2 regions of the Pseudomonas sp. Marseille-Q0931 genome follow, and region 2 is predicted to be linked to the other one. Evidence: predicted binding sites of a transcription regulator. Region 2 holds the regulator's gene; the other holds the start of a gene.

Region 1 (8,295 bases), on a different contig from region 2:
CGTTGATCGCCATGTCCAGTGGCTGGTCGGTGGTCTGCAGGCTGCCCGTGGTGAAGTTCTTCTGGGTACCGACGATCCGTACCCCCGTACCCAGTTGCAGGCCGGACGGCAGCTCGCTGTCCTGGGTCGATTGAGCGCCTGGCTGACGGCGGATCTGGTACAGCAGATCCTGGAACTCGGCCCGGTCGCGCTTGAAGCCGGTGGTCGAAACGTTGGCCAGGTTGTTGGATATCACCGACAGATTCATGTCCTGGGCGGACAAACCGGTCTTGCTGACCCAAAGCGCTGGAAGCATGTCTATCTCCTCGCCCTGCGCGGGCGCTACTCGTTAGCTGATCTGCATGACACGGGCCATGGACTCGGAGCCCTCCTTGGCCGTGTTCATCATCTTGACGTGCAGTTCGAATTGTCTGGACAGGGCGAGAATGGCCGTCATCTCTCCGACGGCGCTCACGTTGCTGCTCTCCAGGAAGCCAGAATGCAGGCGTACGTTGGCATCCGCTTCGAGCAACTGGCCGTCTCTCATATGGATGAGGCCGTCGCGCCCCTTGCGCATCTGCGCGGTATCGGGGTTGACCAGCTTGATGCGGTCGACCTCGGCCAGGACATTCGGCGCTTCGCCCAGGGCGCGAATGCTGATCGTGCCGTCCTGACCGATCTCGACTTTCTCCTCGGGCGGCACGGCGATGGGCCCGGCATTGCCCATGACCGGCAACCCATTGCCGGTGCGCAGCATGCCTAGGGCATCGATCGACAGGCTGGCGGTGCGTACATAAGCCTCGGAGCCATCCGGGGCCTGCACGGCAATCCAGCCATCACCCTCTATCGAAACATCCATATCCCGCCCGGTTTCCTGCAGTACGCCGGGCGTGAAATCCGTAGCGGGCCGCTCGGACATGGCGTAGACCCGCGCCGGATAGCTGTCACCGAAAACCGGCATGGCCCGCGCCTGTTCCAGATCGGCGCGAAACCCGCTGGTGGAAATGTTCGCCAGATTATTGGCATGCGCCTTTTGCGCATAGGTGTTCTGGCTCGCGCCCGACATGGCGACATAAAGCAATTTGTCCACTTCGACCTCCGCCGTGAAAACGACTCTCGGACAGATCAAAGCAAGGCACGTGCCAGGCTAATAATTTTAAGTAAGTTATTGTTTTTAAAAAACAAAAAAGCCCTCCATCACGGAAGGCCCTTTTGACGGCGGCAAGAATATGCCGCCCGCCGCCGTCAGCGGATGTTGATGATCGTCTGGGCGATCGCATTCTCCGTTTCGATGGTCTTGGCATTCGCCTGGTAGTTGCGCTGCGCGATGATCAGGTCGACCAGTTGCGCGGTCAGGTCGACGTTCGAATCCTCCAGCGCACCGGAGACGATCGAGCCCAGCGTACCGGAGCCCGGCGTACCTATCACCGGCTCGCCCGAGGCCAGCGACTGCTTCCAGGCCGTTCCGCCCACCGGCGTCAACCCCTGCATGTTGGCGAAGGTGGCCAGCGCCACCTGGCCAATCAAATTGGCCTGGCCATTGGTATAGGTGGCGAACAGTTGCCCGGTCTCGTCCACCGACAGCCCGGACAACTGACCGGTGGTATAGCCATCCTGCGACAGGCTGTTGACCGCGAAGCGGGTATTGGTCTGGGTCATGTTGCGTAGATCCAGAGTCACCCCCGATGTGCTCGCCGCGGCACCGTTGTCGCCCCAGGTGACCGGATCGGTGGTGGCGTCGGTGATGGTCGCCGGCACCCAGTCGGCCAGCGTGATGGTGCCATCGGCATTGACCGTGAAGTCGCTGGAGGCCGATGCCTGCAGCCTGCCGGAGGTGTCGAACGACAGCGACGCCTGATACGGATCGGTGCTGGCGGGATCACCGGGATTGCGCCCGTCGATCAGCACGTGCATGCTCCACTCGTTGCTCGCCTCCTTGACGAAGTACTGGGTCATGGTGTGCTCATTGCCCTGGGAGTCGTACAGGCTCACCGAGGTCGACCAGTTGAAGGAACCGGAGACCGTGGGGTCGAAGGCGATGGTGGGCACCGTCTCGGACGAGTTGAGCGCCACCCCCTGGGTAACGGTCGAGGTGGCATTCGGCGCCTGGTTGCTGGTGTCGACGGTCAGATTGGTCAGCACGCCATTGACCAGGTTGCCATCGGCGTCCACCCCGTAGCCCATCAGGTTGTTGCCCGAGTTGTCGATGACGTTGCCCTGATTGTCCACCTTGAACGCGCCGGAGCGGGTGTAGAGCTGGGTGCCGCCATCGTTGACGATGAAATAGCCACTGCCATTGACGGCCAGATCCAGGCTGTTGTCGGTGTAGCTGATGTTGCCCTGGGTGTGCTGCTGGGCGATATCCGCCGTAATCACCCCACTGCCGACCGCGTTGCTGCCGGTGCCGAACATGCTGCTGGCATAGAGGTCCGCGAACTCCGCACGCGAATACTTGAAGCCCGTCGTCCCGGTGTTGGCGATGTTGTTGCCCGTTACATCCAGGTGGGTGCTGGCCGCCTTCAACCCACTGAGCGCCGTATTGAACGTCATGTCTTATCTCCCGATGCCTGTTGATTACTGGCCGACGCTGATGACTTTGGATAGCGCGACATTTCCGGCACCCGCCAGGTTCAGCGTCATGTCGCCGCCCCCGATGCCGAGCGTCACGCTGTTGACCGTTGCCGGCAGATAGGTTTCCAGCGCGGTGGACGTGCCACCCAGCGACGCGGAGGCCGAGAATTTGTAGGTGCCCGCGGGCAGCAGTTGGCCGCTCTCATCGGTGCCGTCCCAGGTGAAGTCCACCAGGCCAGCGCTGCTTTGATTATCCAGCGGTATGCTTTTGACCAGGCTGCCCGCCTCGTCGTAAACCCTCACCGAGACGTTGTCGGCCGCCGTTGGAACCACCAGCGTGCCGGTCAGCCCCGAAACACCATCCACCTGGGTGCTGCTGGCGGAAACCATCACGCTGCGCCCCACCAGGGAAGAGGCTTGCAAAGCCTGCGACGATTGATAGCTGCCCAGCAGCGAGTCCATCGAAGCGGAGATATTGGTCAGACTTTCCAGGCTGCTGAACTGCGCAAGCTGAGCCACGAACTCGCTGTTGTCCTGCGGATCCAGCGGGTTCTGGTTGTTCAACTGGGTCACCAGCAGCATCAGAAAGTCATCCTTGCCCAGGCTGGAGTAGCTGGATTCGTTGGTGTTGCTGGTCGAGGTGCCGGAGTATGTCGACAGCACGCTGCTGGAAACAGTCTCTGTGGTGCTCATGGCTATGTCCTTACTGACCCAGGGTCAGAACCTTCTGCAGCATGGTCTTGGCGGTATTCATCATTTCCGCATTGGTTTGAAAGGCTCTACTGGCCGAAATCATGTCCGCCATTTCCTCGACCACATTGACGTTCGGATAGAACACGTACCCATCCGCATTCGCTGCCGGATGACTGGGCTCGTAGCGCATGTCGAGATTGCTCTGATCCTCGACGATGCCGAGCACCTGCACCCCACTCCCCGCCTCGTCCTGCTCGGCGAACAGCGAACCACTACCACTGTTCTGCGACTGCTGGAACACGGTGGCGAACACCGGATGACGGGCACGGTAGGTCTGCTCGATACTCGAAGAGACAGACTCCGCGTTGGCGATATTGCTGGCCACGGTATTGAGGCGAGTGCTCTGCGCGCTCATGCCGGTTCCGGCGATGCTGAAAACACTGGCAAGGGACATGGTCGCGCTCCTTATTCGCCGCGCAGGGCGGCGGTGAGACCTTTGAACTTGCTATTGAGGAAGGTGAAACTGGCCTGGAAATGCACGGCATTCTCGGCATAGTTGGACTGCTCGATCTGCAGATCCACGGTGTTCTGATCCAGCGACGGCTGCATCGGAATACGGTAGGGCATCTCAGCCTCACCAGTGATCACACCATCGGCAGGAATATGGCGGCTATCGGTGCGGTTCAGGGAAACGCCACCGCGCTGCATGCGATTGCTTTGCTCAGCCAGGACACTGGCGAAGTCCAGATCACGAGCCTTGTAATTCGGCGTATCGGCGTTGGCGATGTTGTTGGCCAGCACCTCAGCGCGCTGGGCGCGGAAACCGAGTGCCTGTTCGTGGATGCCGAGTGCCCTGCCGAAGTTGATGCTCATGTCTGCAACCTTTGCCGCTGGGGCTGTCTGGTCTTTCCTGGCAGACATTCAGCAAAGGCTGTGCCAACTTATTTAAGTCAACAAAATCAATAGCTTAAAGCATGACGAACAGGGAAATAGCGGCAAAGCGGCAAGGCTTTACCGCCTATTGGCAAGCAAGCGGCAAAGCCAACCGGACAGATTGCCGCCCCGCCGAACCCTGGGGCGCGCGATGCGCATCGGTTCTTCTGCACCAGGCCAAACCGCTGGTGCCTACGGCGAAACCTATCCGATCGGGCCCATGGTTTTCAGAGTCCAGAAACGCAAACGGGAGGCCAAAGGCTAATGCTGATCAGATAAGTTCGTCACCACCCCCTCCTACTTGCAGTAGAGGGGCGTTTTTCGTAGGAGCCAGCTTGCTGGCGATGCTTTTTATGGCGGATCGCCGGCAAGCCGGCTCCTACAAAGATCGAGTGCAACGGCTTAACTGACTGGCATTAGGCCAAAGGCCTCCCGCTGCTGATACCAAACATGCCTTGCGCCTATTTGGCCTTGTAGATGATCCCCGGGCTGCACTGCACCATCTGGTACTTCTCGGGCAACCCGTTGAGCGCCTCGGAGGCCCCCAGGAACAGATAGCCGCCTGGCTTGAGGGTGGCATGGATACGCGTGAGGATGTCCTTCTTCACCTCGGCCGAGAAGTAGATCAGCACGTTGCGGCAGAACACGATGTCGAACTTGCCCAGCGCCGCATAACTGTCGAGCAGGTTCAGTGGCCGAAACTCGACGCGGCTCTTGATCGGCGCCTTGACCTGCCAGCGCCCCGGCCCCCTGGAATCGAAATAACGCTGCAGACGCTCCTGCGACAGACCGCGGCCCATGGCCAGGCTGTCGTACTCGCCGGACTTGCAGTTGCTCAGCATCGACGGAGACAGATCGGTGGCGACGATCTGCACACCCGCCTTGAGCTGGCCGAGGTTGGTACGCTCGAACTCGTCGATGGTCATCGACAGCGAATAGGGCTCCTGCCCGGACGAACAGGCCGCCGACCAGATGCGCAGACGCTGGGCCGGGTAGGCCTTGATCAGCTCCGGCAGCACCCGGCTCTTGAGCACCTCGAACGGATAGGTGTCGCGAAACCACAGGGTCTCGTTGGTGGTCATGGCATCCACCACCTGCTCGCGCAGCCCTCCGCGCGGCTGGCTTTGCATGCGCTGCACCAGTTCGCCCAGGGTCTTGATGCCATTCTGCTCCATCAGTTTGTTCAGACGACTGGAGACCAGATACTGCTTGTTGCTACCCAGCAGAATACCGCAGGCCTTTTCCAGGAAAGTCCGGAACTGCTCGAAATCCAAATTACCTGAAGACACTAGTGCCGCCTCACCAACCATAACGTTCACCAAGGTTTGTCCCTCAGCCCCCATCCGCTACCCGAATGCGCTCGACCACCCGCGCCGCCAGATCATCCGGCTTGAACTTGGCGAGGAAATCGTCGGCGCCGACCTTCTTCACCATCGCCTGGTTGAACACCCCGGACAGTGAAGTATGCAGGAGGATGTGCAGCTTCTGCATGCGCGGATCGCTACGAATCTCCGTGGTCAGCGTATATCCGTCCATCTCGGGCATCTCGATGTCGGAAATCAGCATCAGCAGTTCCTCGTCGGGACGCCGCCCCTCCTCGGCCATCTGTTTGAGGTAATCGAGCGCTTCACGGCCGTCGTTCAGTGCCGTGACTTCCACGCCTACGGTCTGCAGACAGCGCAGCACCTGCTTACGCGCCACCGAAGAGTCGTCGACGATCAGCACGTGCTTGGTCAGCGCCTGACTCTGTACCTGATCGTCGATAACGCCCGCGGAGATCACTTCGGAGGTAGGCGCCACCTCGGCGAGAATCTTCTCGACATCGATGATCTCGACCAACTGCTGGTCGAGCCGCGTGACTGCTGTCAGGTAGTGATCGCGTCCGGTGCCCTTGGGTGGCGGATGGATCTCCTCCCAGTTCATGTTGACGATACGTTCGACCGAGCGCACCAGAAAACCCTGAACCTTGGTGTTGTACTCGGTGATGATCACGAAGCTGGTCTTCAGATCTTCCAGCGCGGCACGGCCGGTAGCGATGGAAAGATCGAGAATCGGGATGGTGCCCCCGCGAATGTTGGCCACCCCCCGCACCACCGGACTTGATTTGGGCATGATGGTGAGTTTCGGGCATTGCAGCACCTCTTTCACCTTGAATACGTTGATACCGTAAAGCTGTGGGCCTTCCAGGCGAAACAGCAACAACTCCAAGCGGTTCTGTCCCACCAACTGAGTGCGCTGGTTAACCGAATCCATCAACCCGGCCATGCCCGGACTCCTTCTTATCCAGTAACGCCTACCCCGTTGAGCCTAGCAGGCGGCACGGGGCTTGCTTTGCATTGCTTATGAAGCAGAGAACGTCATCATTCCGTCAGCTACTAGCAAAGTGCCTTGCCCCTTTGCCCGTTTTACTCGCTTTGCCGACACTCGGCTACAGCGCTACGGCGGCTGCCACCTTCACCAGCACTGAACAACTTATCGGCGCCACCGAGGCCTTTCTTGAGCAGGCGACCACTGAATATCTACAGCGTAGCGAAATTCAGGGCCGCCATGAGATTCGCGTCAACCGTCTCGACCCACGGTTACGCCTGCCTCTGTGCGATCAGCCGCTGACCACCACGCTGGAAAGCCCGGCGCAGCCGCTGGGCCGTGTCACTACGCGCGTGCGCTGTGACGGCAGCGCTCCGTGGACAGTATTCGTGCCCGCTGAAGTGCGCTTGTATCGCCCCATTGTCGTACTGACTCGCCCGCTCAAGCGCATGAGCGTAGTCAAAGCTACGGATTTGAGCCTGGTTGAACGCGATGTCGGTCAATTGGGTCAGAACTTTCTCACCGACCTGAATCAGGCGATCGGCAAAAAATTGACGCGCCAGCTCGGTAGTGACCAGATTCTTCTTTCGACTCATCTGCAAATAGCCGAGGTCATTCGGCGCGGCGACCAGGTGGTGATCAGCGCTCGCGGCGCTAGCGTGAGTGTCCGTATGCCCGGCGAAGCTCTGACCGATGGTGCTCCAGGCGAACAGATCAACGTGCGTAACCTGCGTTCGCAGCGAGTCGTTCGAGCCCGCGTTGTCGGGCCTGGGCAAGTGGAAGTACCCATGTAGGCATGTTTCTTGTAGCGCAAAGACGTGGCGATTCCCTACACTGTTAAACGACGCGATGAAATTAATCCTAAAGTTTTCCCGGCAGCAGCCGAGAAGCATGGCAAGCGTCCACCATATCGTCCGAGGTTCTGCATCATGGTCATCGACTTCAACCGGCTGAACAATGCCAATACGCCCGCCAATGCGGGACGTACCGGCGCGACTCAGGCTGGCAATCGCAATGAGTCGGCACAGCCGAACAAAGCGCCTGTCACCGGTACTGATGAACAGACCAACACCAAGAGCGGTGAATCGGTACAACTGAGCCGTGAGGCACAGCAGTTGCAAACAATCGGCGAGAAGCTGCGTGATCAGCCCATCGTCAACAAGGAGCGTGTGGCCCAGCTGAAACAGGCCATTGCTGATGGCAGCTATCAGGTCGACAGCAAACGCGTCGCCCAGAAACTGCTCGACTTCGAATCCCAGCGCTAGTCTCAGGGCTGCGCTGGGGGTGTTGGACGCCCGACCCCCAAGAGCCCGCCATGAACGACACAGCCTTGCTTGACCTCTTCACCAACGATATCGGCACCGCCGAGCAATTGCTTGAGCTGATCGATAACGAATTCCAGGCCCTCACCGAACGCGACCTGCCGCGCCTCGACAGCCTGCTCAGTGAAAAACAACCTCTGCTTGCCCTGCTTCAACAGCACGGCAACGAGCGCAGCCGTCTGCTGCAAAACGCCGGTCTGAGTGCAGATCGCGAAGGGCTCACTGCGCTGGCGAGCAAGTCCTCCGTAGGTGATCAGTTGCTGGTACGCAGTGAGGAGCTGTCCGCTCTCCTGCAGCGCTGCCAGGAGGCCAATCTACGCAATGGGCGTTTGATTCGCGCCAACCAGGCCTCGGTCGGCAGCGTCCTTGGTATTCTGCGCGGCGCAGAGACACCCGGCCTCTATGACAGCCGCGGCGGTGCCGCTAGAATCGCGCAGCAAAGACCGCTCAGCCAGGCCTGAGCCATCCCCCAACAAAAAGCACAGGGACA
Region 2 (8,295 bases):
GAGAGCGATAGCGCGGGCCAGCGCCACACGACGCTTCATGCCGCCGGACAGCTCGTCCGGCATCAGCTCCAGCGCGCCGCGCAGGCCAACGGCCTGCAGTTTCATCAGGACGATGTCGCGAATCATCTCTTCCGGAAGCTTGGTGTGCACCCGTAGCGGGAACGCCACGTTCTCGAACACGTCGAGATCGGTGAACAGCGCGCCGCTCTGAAACAGCACGCCCATCTGCTTGCGCATGTCGAACAGCTCGTCCCGCGACAGCTTCGGCAGGCTCACGCCGTCGACGCGGACATCGCCTGCGGAGGGGCGCAGCTCGGCGGCGATCAGACGCAACAAGGTAGTCTTGCCGCAGCCGGAGGGGCCCATGATGCCGGTGACCTTACCGCGCGGAATGCGGATGTCGACCTTTTCGAAAATCGACCGCGCGCCGCGCTGAAAGCTGACGCCCTGCAACTCGATCGCGTACTCGTGCTCGGCGCTCATCTGAACTCCTCGAAAACCAGGCCTTCCTTGCAGACGCCGCCTCCCGATGCCAGGACACGCGCCGGCCAGAGGGGGCCAAAATGGCCGCGAACTATAGCATTTGCCGGACATGCCGCCCAATAGCGCCACAATACGGCGTTCAGACTTGCGACAGCTTCGACAATGGCTGCTTAAAGCAGAGGTGAGCGCAGAAAGCTTTTCCCGTTATAATCCCCGTCTTTTTTCGCCCGACAGCTCAGCCCAATGAACCAGACCCGCGACCTGATCGACTCCGCGCAGCGCACCATTCGCCTCGAACTCGAAGCGGTGCAGGAGCTGCTGCCCCGTATCGATGCCGATTTCATCAGGGCCTGCGAGCTCATTCTGAACTGCAAGGGACGCGTGGTCGTAGTCGGTATGGGCAAGTCCGGGCACATCGGCAACAAGATCGCCGCGACCCTGGCCAGCACCGGCACCACGGCGTTCTTCGTCCATCCGGCCGAAGCCAGCCACGGCGACATGGGCATGATCACCAAGGACGACATCGTCCTGGCCCTGTCCAACTCGGGCTCGACCGCCGAGATCGTCACCCTGCTGCCGCTGATCAAGCGCCTCGGCATCCGCCTGATCAGCATGACCGGCAACCCCGACTCGCCGCTGGCCAAAGCCGCCGAGGTCAATCTCGATGCCCGCGTATCGCAGGAAGCCTGCCCGCTGAACCTGGCGCCAACCTCCTCGACCACCGCCAGCCTGGTACTGGGCGATGCCCTGGCCATCGCCCTGCTGGAAGCGCGCGGTTTCACCGCCGAAGACTTCGCCTTCTCCCATCCGGGTGGAGCCCTCGGCCGTCGCCTGTTGCTCAAGGTGGAAAACGTCATGCACAAGGGCGATGCGCTGCCCTGCGTGCGCCGTGGCACCAGCCTGCGCGACGCGCTGCTGGAAATGACCCAGAAAGGCCTGGGCATGACCGTGGTACTGGAAGAAGACGGCCGCCTGGCCGGCATCTTCACCGATGGCGATCTGCGCCGCACCCTGGACAAGGGCATCGACGTACGCCAGGCGTCGATCGACGAGGTCATGACCCCGCACGGCAAGACCGCCCGCGCCGAGATGCTCGCCGCCGAAGCCCTGAAGATCATGGAAGACCACAAGATCAACGCGCTGGTGGTGGTCGACGACCAGGACAAGCCGGTCGGCGCCCTCAACATGCACGACCTGCTGCGCGCCGGAGTAATGTGATGAACGACCTGCTGCAACGCGCCCGCGCCGTCAAACTGGCGATCTTCGACGTCGATGGCGTGCTCACCGACGGCCGCCTGTACTTTCTCGAAGACGGCAGCGAGTTCAAGACCTTCAATACGCTCGACGGTCACGGCATCAAGATGCTGATCAATTCGGGCGTGCGCACCGCCATCATCAGCGGCCGCAAGACCCCGGTAGTGGAGCGCCGCGCCAACAACCTCGGCATCCAGCACCTGTTCCAGGGCCGCGAGGACAAACTCGTGGTGCTCGACGGCCTGCTCGCCGAACTCGGCCTAAGCTATGAAGAAGTTGCCTATCTGGGCGACGACCTGCCGGACCTTCCGGTGATTCGCCGTGTCGGATTGGGCATGGCCGTGGCCAGCGCCGACAGTTTCGTGCGCCAGCATGCCCATGGCGTGACCCAGGCGCGTGGCGGTGACGGTGCGGCGCGGGAATTCTGCGAACTGATCATGCGTGCCCAGGGCACACTGGAAGCGGCCCAGGCCGCCTATCTATAGAGAACAGCATGCCGCGTAAACTTCTCAATACTCTGATCTTCGCGCTGATCGCAGTGGTGGTGGCCGCTCTCGGCTACTGGAACCTCGCGCCGGACAGCGCCCGCGTAGCCCAGCAGAACGGCGATGACAATGTCATCGACTTCTATGTGGTCGGCGCACGCACCGTGCAGTTCCAGGATGACGGCAAACTGCACTACCGCATGACCGCGGACAAGCTCGAACACGTCAAGAGTACCGACATCACCCTGATCGACACGCCCAAGCTGGACCTCTACCGCGGCACCGAATTGCCCTGGAAAGTGACCAGCCAGCGTGCCGAAGTCTCGCCCGGCGGCGTCGAGGTGGAACTGATCGACGACGTGCGCATCGCCCGCACCGATGCAAAGGACCGTCCAACCATCATCACCAGTAGCCGCATGACCGTTATTCCCGACAAGGAATATGCGCAGACCGAGCAAGCAGTTAGAATCGTCGCGGCCAACGGGGTGACCACGGCACAAGGAATGAAAGCGTACTTGAATGACGGCAGGATGCTCCTGCAGTCCAACGTAAGAGGCCAGCATGAGGTTCGTTAATACCCTCCCCCTGATTCTCAGCCTCAGCGCCGCATTGGGAAGCGCGGCTGCCTGGGCACTGCCATCGGATCGCGACCAGCCGATCCGCATCCAGGCCGACAGCGCCGAACTGGATGACAAGCAGGGCGTCGCGGTTTATCGCGGCGACGTGATCATCACCCAGGGCACCCTGAAGATCACCGGCGACACCGTGACCATCACGCAGACCGCCAGTGGCGATATCGACGTCTTCACCTCGGTGGGCAACCTGGCCTATTACGAGCAGAAGCCAGCCGTGGACAAGGACATCGTCAAGGCCTACGGCAAGACCATCCAGTACTTCGCCAGCAACGAGCGTATCGTACTGATCGACCAGGCCAAGGTGATTCAGGAAGGCAATACCTTCGAAGGCGAGAAGATCGTCTATGACACCCGCCGCCAGATCGTCAATGCCGGTCGCGCCACGGGCGGCAACGTCAGCACGCCACGCCCGCGCATCGACATGGTCATCCAGCCGAAGAACAAACCCGCGGATCAGCAACAGTAATGGCCATTCTCAAAGCCCAACACCTGGCGAAAAGCTACAAGAGCCGCCAGGTCGTGCGTGACGTCAGCCTGAGCATCGAAAGCGGTCAGATCGTCGGCCTGCTCGGCCCCAATGGCGCCGGCAAGACCACCTGCTTCTACATGATCGTTGGCCTGGTGCGCGCCGATCAGGGCCGCGTGCTGATCGACGACCACGACGTCAGCCACCAGCCCATGCACGGCCGCGCGCGCGCCGGCATCGGCTACCTGCCGCAGGAAGCCTCGATCTTCCGCAAACTGTCTGTGGCCGACAACATCATGGCTATTCTGGAAACGCGCAAGGACCTGGACCGCGCCGGGCGGCAGGCGGAACTGGACAGCCTGCTGCAGGAGTTCCATATCCACCACATCGCCGACAGCCTCGGCATGAGCCTGTCCGGTGGCGAGCGACGCCGCGTGGAGATCGCCCGCGCCCTGGCGACCAATCCCAAGTTCATCCTGCTCGACGAACCCTTCGCCGGTGTCGACCCGATTTCGGTGGGCGACATCAAGCAGATCATCCATCACCTCAAGACCAAGGGCATCGGCATCCTGATCACCGATCACAACGTGCGCGAGACCCTGGATATCTGCGAAACCGCTTACATCGTCAATGATGGGCAACTGATCGCCGAAGGTGACGCCGAGACCATCCTCGCCAACCAGACGGTGAAGGAAGTTTATCTGGGCCACGAGTTCCGCCTGTAGCAGGCTGCGTGAAAATACTGCGCCTTCACACTGCCTGTAGATCGCCGCTATTTCGCTACAGAAATATTGCAACCCCTAGGCAAGAACGAGAAATTCAGGCATATAATTTGCTTCCTGGCGGCGCTTCGGCGCCCTGATGTGGAAGGCGTAACTCGCCAGTAAATTAAGGTCTGCAATGAAACCATCGCTAGTCCTCAAGATGGGCCAGCAGCTGACGATGACCCCGCAGCTGCAACAGGCTATCCGCCTCCTCCAACTGTCGACCCTGGACCTGCAACAGGAAATCCAGGAGGCGCTGGAATCCAATCCCATGCTCGAGCGCCAGGAAGATGGCGACGACTTCGACAACAGCGACCCGATGGCTGATGGCGCCGAAAGCGCCGCTCCCGCCCCGAGCAAGGAAGAGAGCTACCAGGAGACCACTCCGACGGTGGATAACCTGGAGGATGGCGAATGGGGCGACCGCATCCCCAACGAGTTGCCAGTCGATACCGCCTGGGAAGACATCTACCAGACCAGCGCCAGCAGCCTGCCCAGCAACGATGATGACGAGTGGGACTTCACCACCCGCACTTCCACCGGCGAGAGCCTGCAGAGCCATCTGCTCTGGCAACTGAACCTGGCCCCCATGTCGGACAAGGACCGGCTGATCGCCGCCACCCTGATCGACTGTATCAACAACGATGGTTATCTCGAGGAAACCCTCGAGGAAGTGACCGAATCCTTCGACCCAGAGCTGGATATCGAGCTGGACGAAGTGGAAGTGGTGCTGCACCGCATCCAGCAGTTCGAACCGGCCGGTATCGGTGCCCGCGACCTGCGCGAATGCCTGCTGCTGCAATTGCGCCAGCTGCCTGCCAATACGAGCTGGCTGAACGAGACCCAGCGCGTCGTCAGCGATTATCTCGAGTTGCTCGGCAGCCGCGATTACGCCCAGCTGATGCGCCGCACCAAGCTCAAGGAAGACGAACTGCGCCAGGTCATCGACCTGATCCAGCGCCTGAATCCGCGCCCGGGGTCGCAGATCGAATCCAGCGAGCCGGAGTACGTCGTTCCGGACGTGATCGTGCGCAAGCACAACGACCGCTGGCTGGTGGAGCTGAACCAGGAAGCCATGCCGCGCCTGCGGGTCAACCCGCAGTATGCCGGCTTCGTCAAACGCGCCGACTCCAGCGCCGACAACACCTTCATGCGCAACCAGCTGCAGGAAGCGCGCTGGTTCATCAAGAGCCTGCAGAGCCGCAACGAGACGCTGATGAAGGTGGCCACGCAGATCGTCGAGCACCAACGCGGCTTTCTCGATTACGGCGACGAGGCGATGAAGCCTCTGGTGCTGCACGACATCGCCGAAGCGGTCGGCATGCACGAGTCGACCATTTCGCGCGTGACCACGCAGAAATTCATGCACACCCCGCGCGGCATTTACGAGCTGAAATATTTCTTCTCCAGCCACGTCAGCACCTCCGAAGGCGGCGAATGCTCGTCCACCGCGATCCGCGCGATCATCAAGAAACTGGTTGCGGCAGAAAACGCGAAAAAGCCGTTGAGTGACAGCAAGATCGCTGGTTTACTGGAGGCACAAGGCATCCAAGTCGCCCGTCGGACGGTCGCCAAGTATCGCGAGTCCCTCGGTATCGCGCCCTCCAGTGAGCGCAAGCGACTGATGTAGGCCAGATCGACTGAAGGCCCAGGGTCTTCAGGCCAGAGTGTTCCGGCGGCGGGTCGAACCAGACCCGTCTCTTACACAAGGCAACAAGGAGAAAGCGGTATGCAAGTCAACATCAGTGGACATCAGCTGGATGTGACCGACGCCCTGCGTGACTATATCGGCGAGAAACTGGGCCGACTGGAACGCCACTTCGACAAGATCACCAACGTTCAGGTGACCATGGAGGTCGAGAAACTCAAGCAGAAGATCGAAGCCACCCTGCATGTCGCCGGCGGCGAAGTCGTCGCCAATGCCGAACATCAGGACATGTACGCTGCCATCGACCTGTTGGCCGACAAACTCGACCGTCAACTCATCAAGCACAAGGAAAAGCAGCTCGAGCGTCTGCAAGGCGCCACGGCCCGCTAACATTCCCCATCCATGATCCGACTTGAAAACATCCTGACCCCCGGCCGTTCCCTGGTGAACGTGCCGGGCGGCAGTAAGAAACGCGTGCTCGAACAGATCGCCAACCTGGTTGCCCGCGACCTGCCCGACCTGGATGCCCAGGACATCTTCGAAAGCCTTATCGCCCGCGAGAAGCTCGGTTCCACCGGCTTCGGCAACGGCATTGCCATTCCCCACTGCCGCCTGGCCGGCTGCAGTGCACCGATCAGCGCCGTGTTGCACCTCGACACCGCGGTCGACTTCGACGCCATCGACGGCGTGCCGGTCGATCTGCTGTTCGTCCTGCTGGTGCCGGAAGCGGCAACCGACGCGCACCTCGAACTGCTGCGCCAGATCGCCAGCATGCTCGATCGCCAGGAAGTACGCGAACGTCTGCGCCAGGCCAACAGCGGCGAAGATCTCTATCAGGTCGTGGTGGACATTCAGAACGGTCAATGACATGCGCCTGATCATCGTCAGCGGTCGCTCCGGCTCGGGCAAGAGCACCGCCCTCGATGTACTTGAGGACAACGGTTTCTATTGCATCGACAACCTGCCGGCCGGCCTGCTGCCCGACCTCGCCGAGCGCTTCCTGCCACACAGCGATATGCTGCTGCCGCAGGTGGCCGTTTCCATCGATGCACGCAACCTGCTGAGCCAGCTCAAGCGCTTCCCGGAGCTGCTCGAAGAAGTACGCCAGCGCAACATCCGCTGCGACGTGCTCTACCTCGACGCCGAAGACGAGACGCTGCTCAAACGCTTCTCGGAAACCCGCAGACGCCACCCGCTGACCAACGACAACCGCTCGCTGGCCGAGGCCATCGCCTACGAAAGTCAGCTGCTGGCACCGATCACCGATCGCGCCGATCTGAAGATCGATACCACGAGGCTGAACCTCTATCAGCTGCGCGATACGCTCAAGCTGCGCCTGCTCGGCCAGACGCAGACCGGCACCGCCTTTCTCGTCGAGTCCTTCGGTTTCAAGCGTGGCATGCCGGTCGACGCCGATCTGGTGTTCGATGCACGCTGCCTGCCCAACCCTTACTGGAAGCCTGAGCTGCGCGACTATTCCGGCCTGGATCAACCAGTGGTCGACTACCTGGCGGCGCAACCGGAGGTCGAGGAGATGTATCAGGACATTCTCGCCTACCTGGAAAAATGGCTGCCGCGCTTCGCCGCCAGCAACCGCGCGTACGTCACCATCGCCATTGGTTGCACCGGTGGTCACCACCGCTCGGTGTATCTGGCCAACCGCCTGAGCCAGGCACTCAAAGACTCGCTGAAGAACGTCCAGGTGCGCCACCGCGACCTCAGCTAAGGAGCCATGCCGCGATGCCCGCACGTGAAATCACCATCATCAACAAGCTCGGCCTGCACGCCCGCGCCGCGGCGAAGTTCGTCGGCGTGGCGAGCACCTACCCCTGCCAGGTGCGAATCGGCCGTAGCGCCGAAAGCCTGGTGGACGGCAAGAGCATCATGGCAGTGATGATGCTGGCTGCGGGCAAGGGCACCTGTGTGCACCTGCATACCGAAGGCGAGCAGGACCAGCAGGCCATGGACGCTCTGGTCGGCCTCATCGAAAACTACTTCGACGAAGGCGAATGAGGCGCACCGAGACCGCCTCAAGCCAGCGCCGTATCCATCACCATCATTACGCAGAAGCCCGCCGTCAGCGCCAGGCTGGCATCGCCACGGTGCCCGTTACCGTGCGACTCGGGGATGATTTCGTGAATGACCGCGAACAGCATGGCGCCAGCGGCAAGCGCCAACCCCCAAGGCAACAGCACCTGCGAGACACTGACCAGCCATGCGCAGAGTACCGCGAACAGCGGTTCGACCAATCCGGACGCGGCACCGATCAGTACCGCCTTGCCGCGACTCACTCCCGCACTGGCCAGCACCAAAGCGACGATTAGCCCTTCGGGGACGTTCTGCAGGGCAATGCCGATCGCCAGGCCACCGGCGCCAGCCAGTCCGGCTCCCGCAGCGACTCCGACAGCCATGCCTTCCGGCACGTTGTGCAACATGATGGCAATCACGAACAGCAGCGCGCCCGGTCCCGGCCCCGCCTGTGGATCAGACAGGTAACGCCGTTCCTCGAGCAGCTTACCCAGGCCCAGCAGTGCTGCGGCGCCCAGCAGCAGGCCGATGC

The links. Region 2 encodes sigma-54, which starts transcription at its own class of promoters, with help from an activator protein. Its sites were predicted from a motif close to ANTGGCATNNANNTTGCTNT; they were not measured.
Region 1: a site for sigma-54 is predicted at 4,165-4,184, ahead of flgB (flagellar basal body rod protein FlgB). Genes of this name have one in related genera too.

What each region holds. Positions count from the first base shown of each region.
Region 1 is NZ_CALNWT010000001.1:385,505-393,799, reverse strand. Features, by position in the region: gene flgG (flagellar basal-body rod protein FlgG) at 1-295, opposite strand, end outside; gene P3C50_RS01975 (flagellar basal body rod protein FlgF) at 329-1,069, opposite strand; gene flgE (flagellar hook protein FlgE) at 1,225-2,529, opposite strand; gene P3C50_RS01965 (flagellar hook assembly protein FlgD) at 2,554-3,243, opposite strand; gene flgC (flagellar basal body rod protein FlgC) at 3,254-3,697, opposite strand; gene flgB (flagellar basal body rod protein FlgB) at 3,709-4,116, opposite strand; gene cheR (protein-glutamate O-methyltransferase CheR) at 4,638-5,465, opposite strand; gene P3C50_RS01945 (chemotaxis protein CheV) at 5,509-6,441, opposite strand; gene flgA (flagellar basal body P-ring formation chaperone FlgA) at 6,519-7,277, shown strand; gene flgM (flagellar biosynthesis anti-sigma factor FlgM) at 7,413-7,748, shown strand; gene flgN (flagella synthesis protein FlgN) at 7,799-8,266, shown strand.
Region 2 is NZ_CALNWT010000012.1:4,493-12,787, reverse strand. Features, by position in the region: gene P3C50_RS18085 (ABC transporter ATP-binding protein) at 1-483, opposite strand, end outside; gene P3C50_RS18080 (KpsF/GutQ family sugar-phosphate isomerase) at 727-1,701, shown strand; gene P3C50_RS18075 (KdsC family phosphatase) at 1,701-2,222, shown strand; gene lptC (LPS export ABC transporter periplasmic protein LptC) at 2,231-2,797, shown strand; gene lptA (lipopolysaccharide transport periplasmic protein LptA) at 2,784-3,323, shown strand; gene lptB (LPS export ABC transporter ATP-binding protein) at 3,323-4,048, shown strand; gene P3C50_RS18055 (RNA polymerase factor sigma-54) at 4,224-5,717, shown strand; gene raiA (ribosome hibernation-promoting factor, HPF/YfiA family) at 5,817-6,125, shown strand; gene ptsN (PTS IIA-like nitrogen regulatory protein PtsN) at 6,138-6,602, shown strand; gene rapZ (RNase adapter RapZ) at 6,604-7,461, shown strand; gene P3C50_RS18035 (HPr family phosphocarrier protein) at 7,476-7,748, shown strand; gene P3C50_RS18030 (ZIP family metal transporter) at 7,766-8,295, opposite strand, start outside.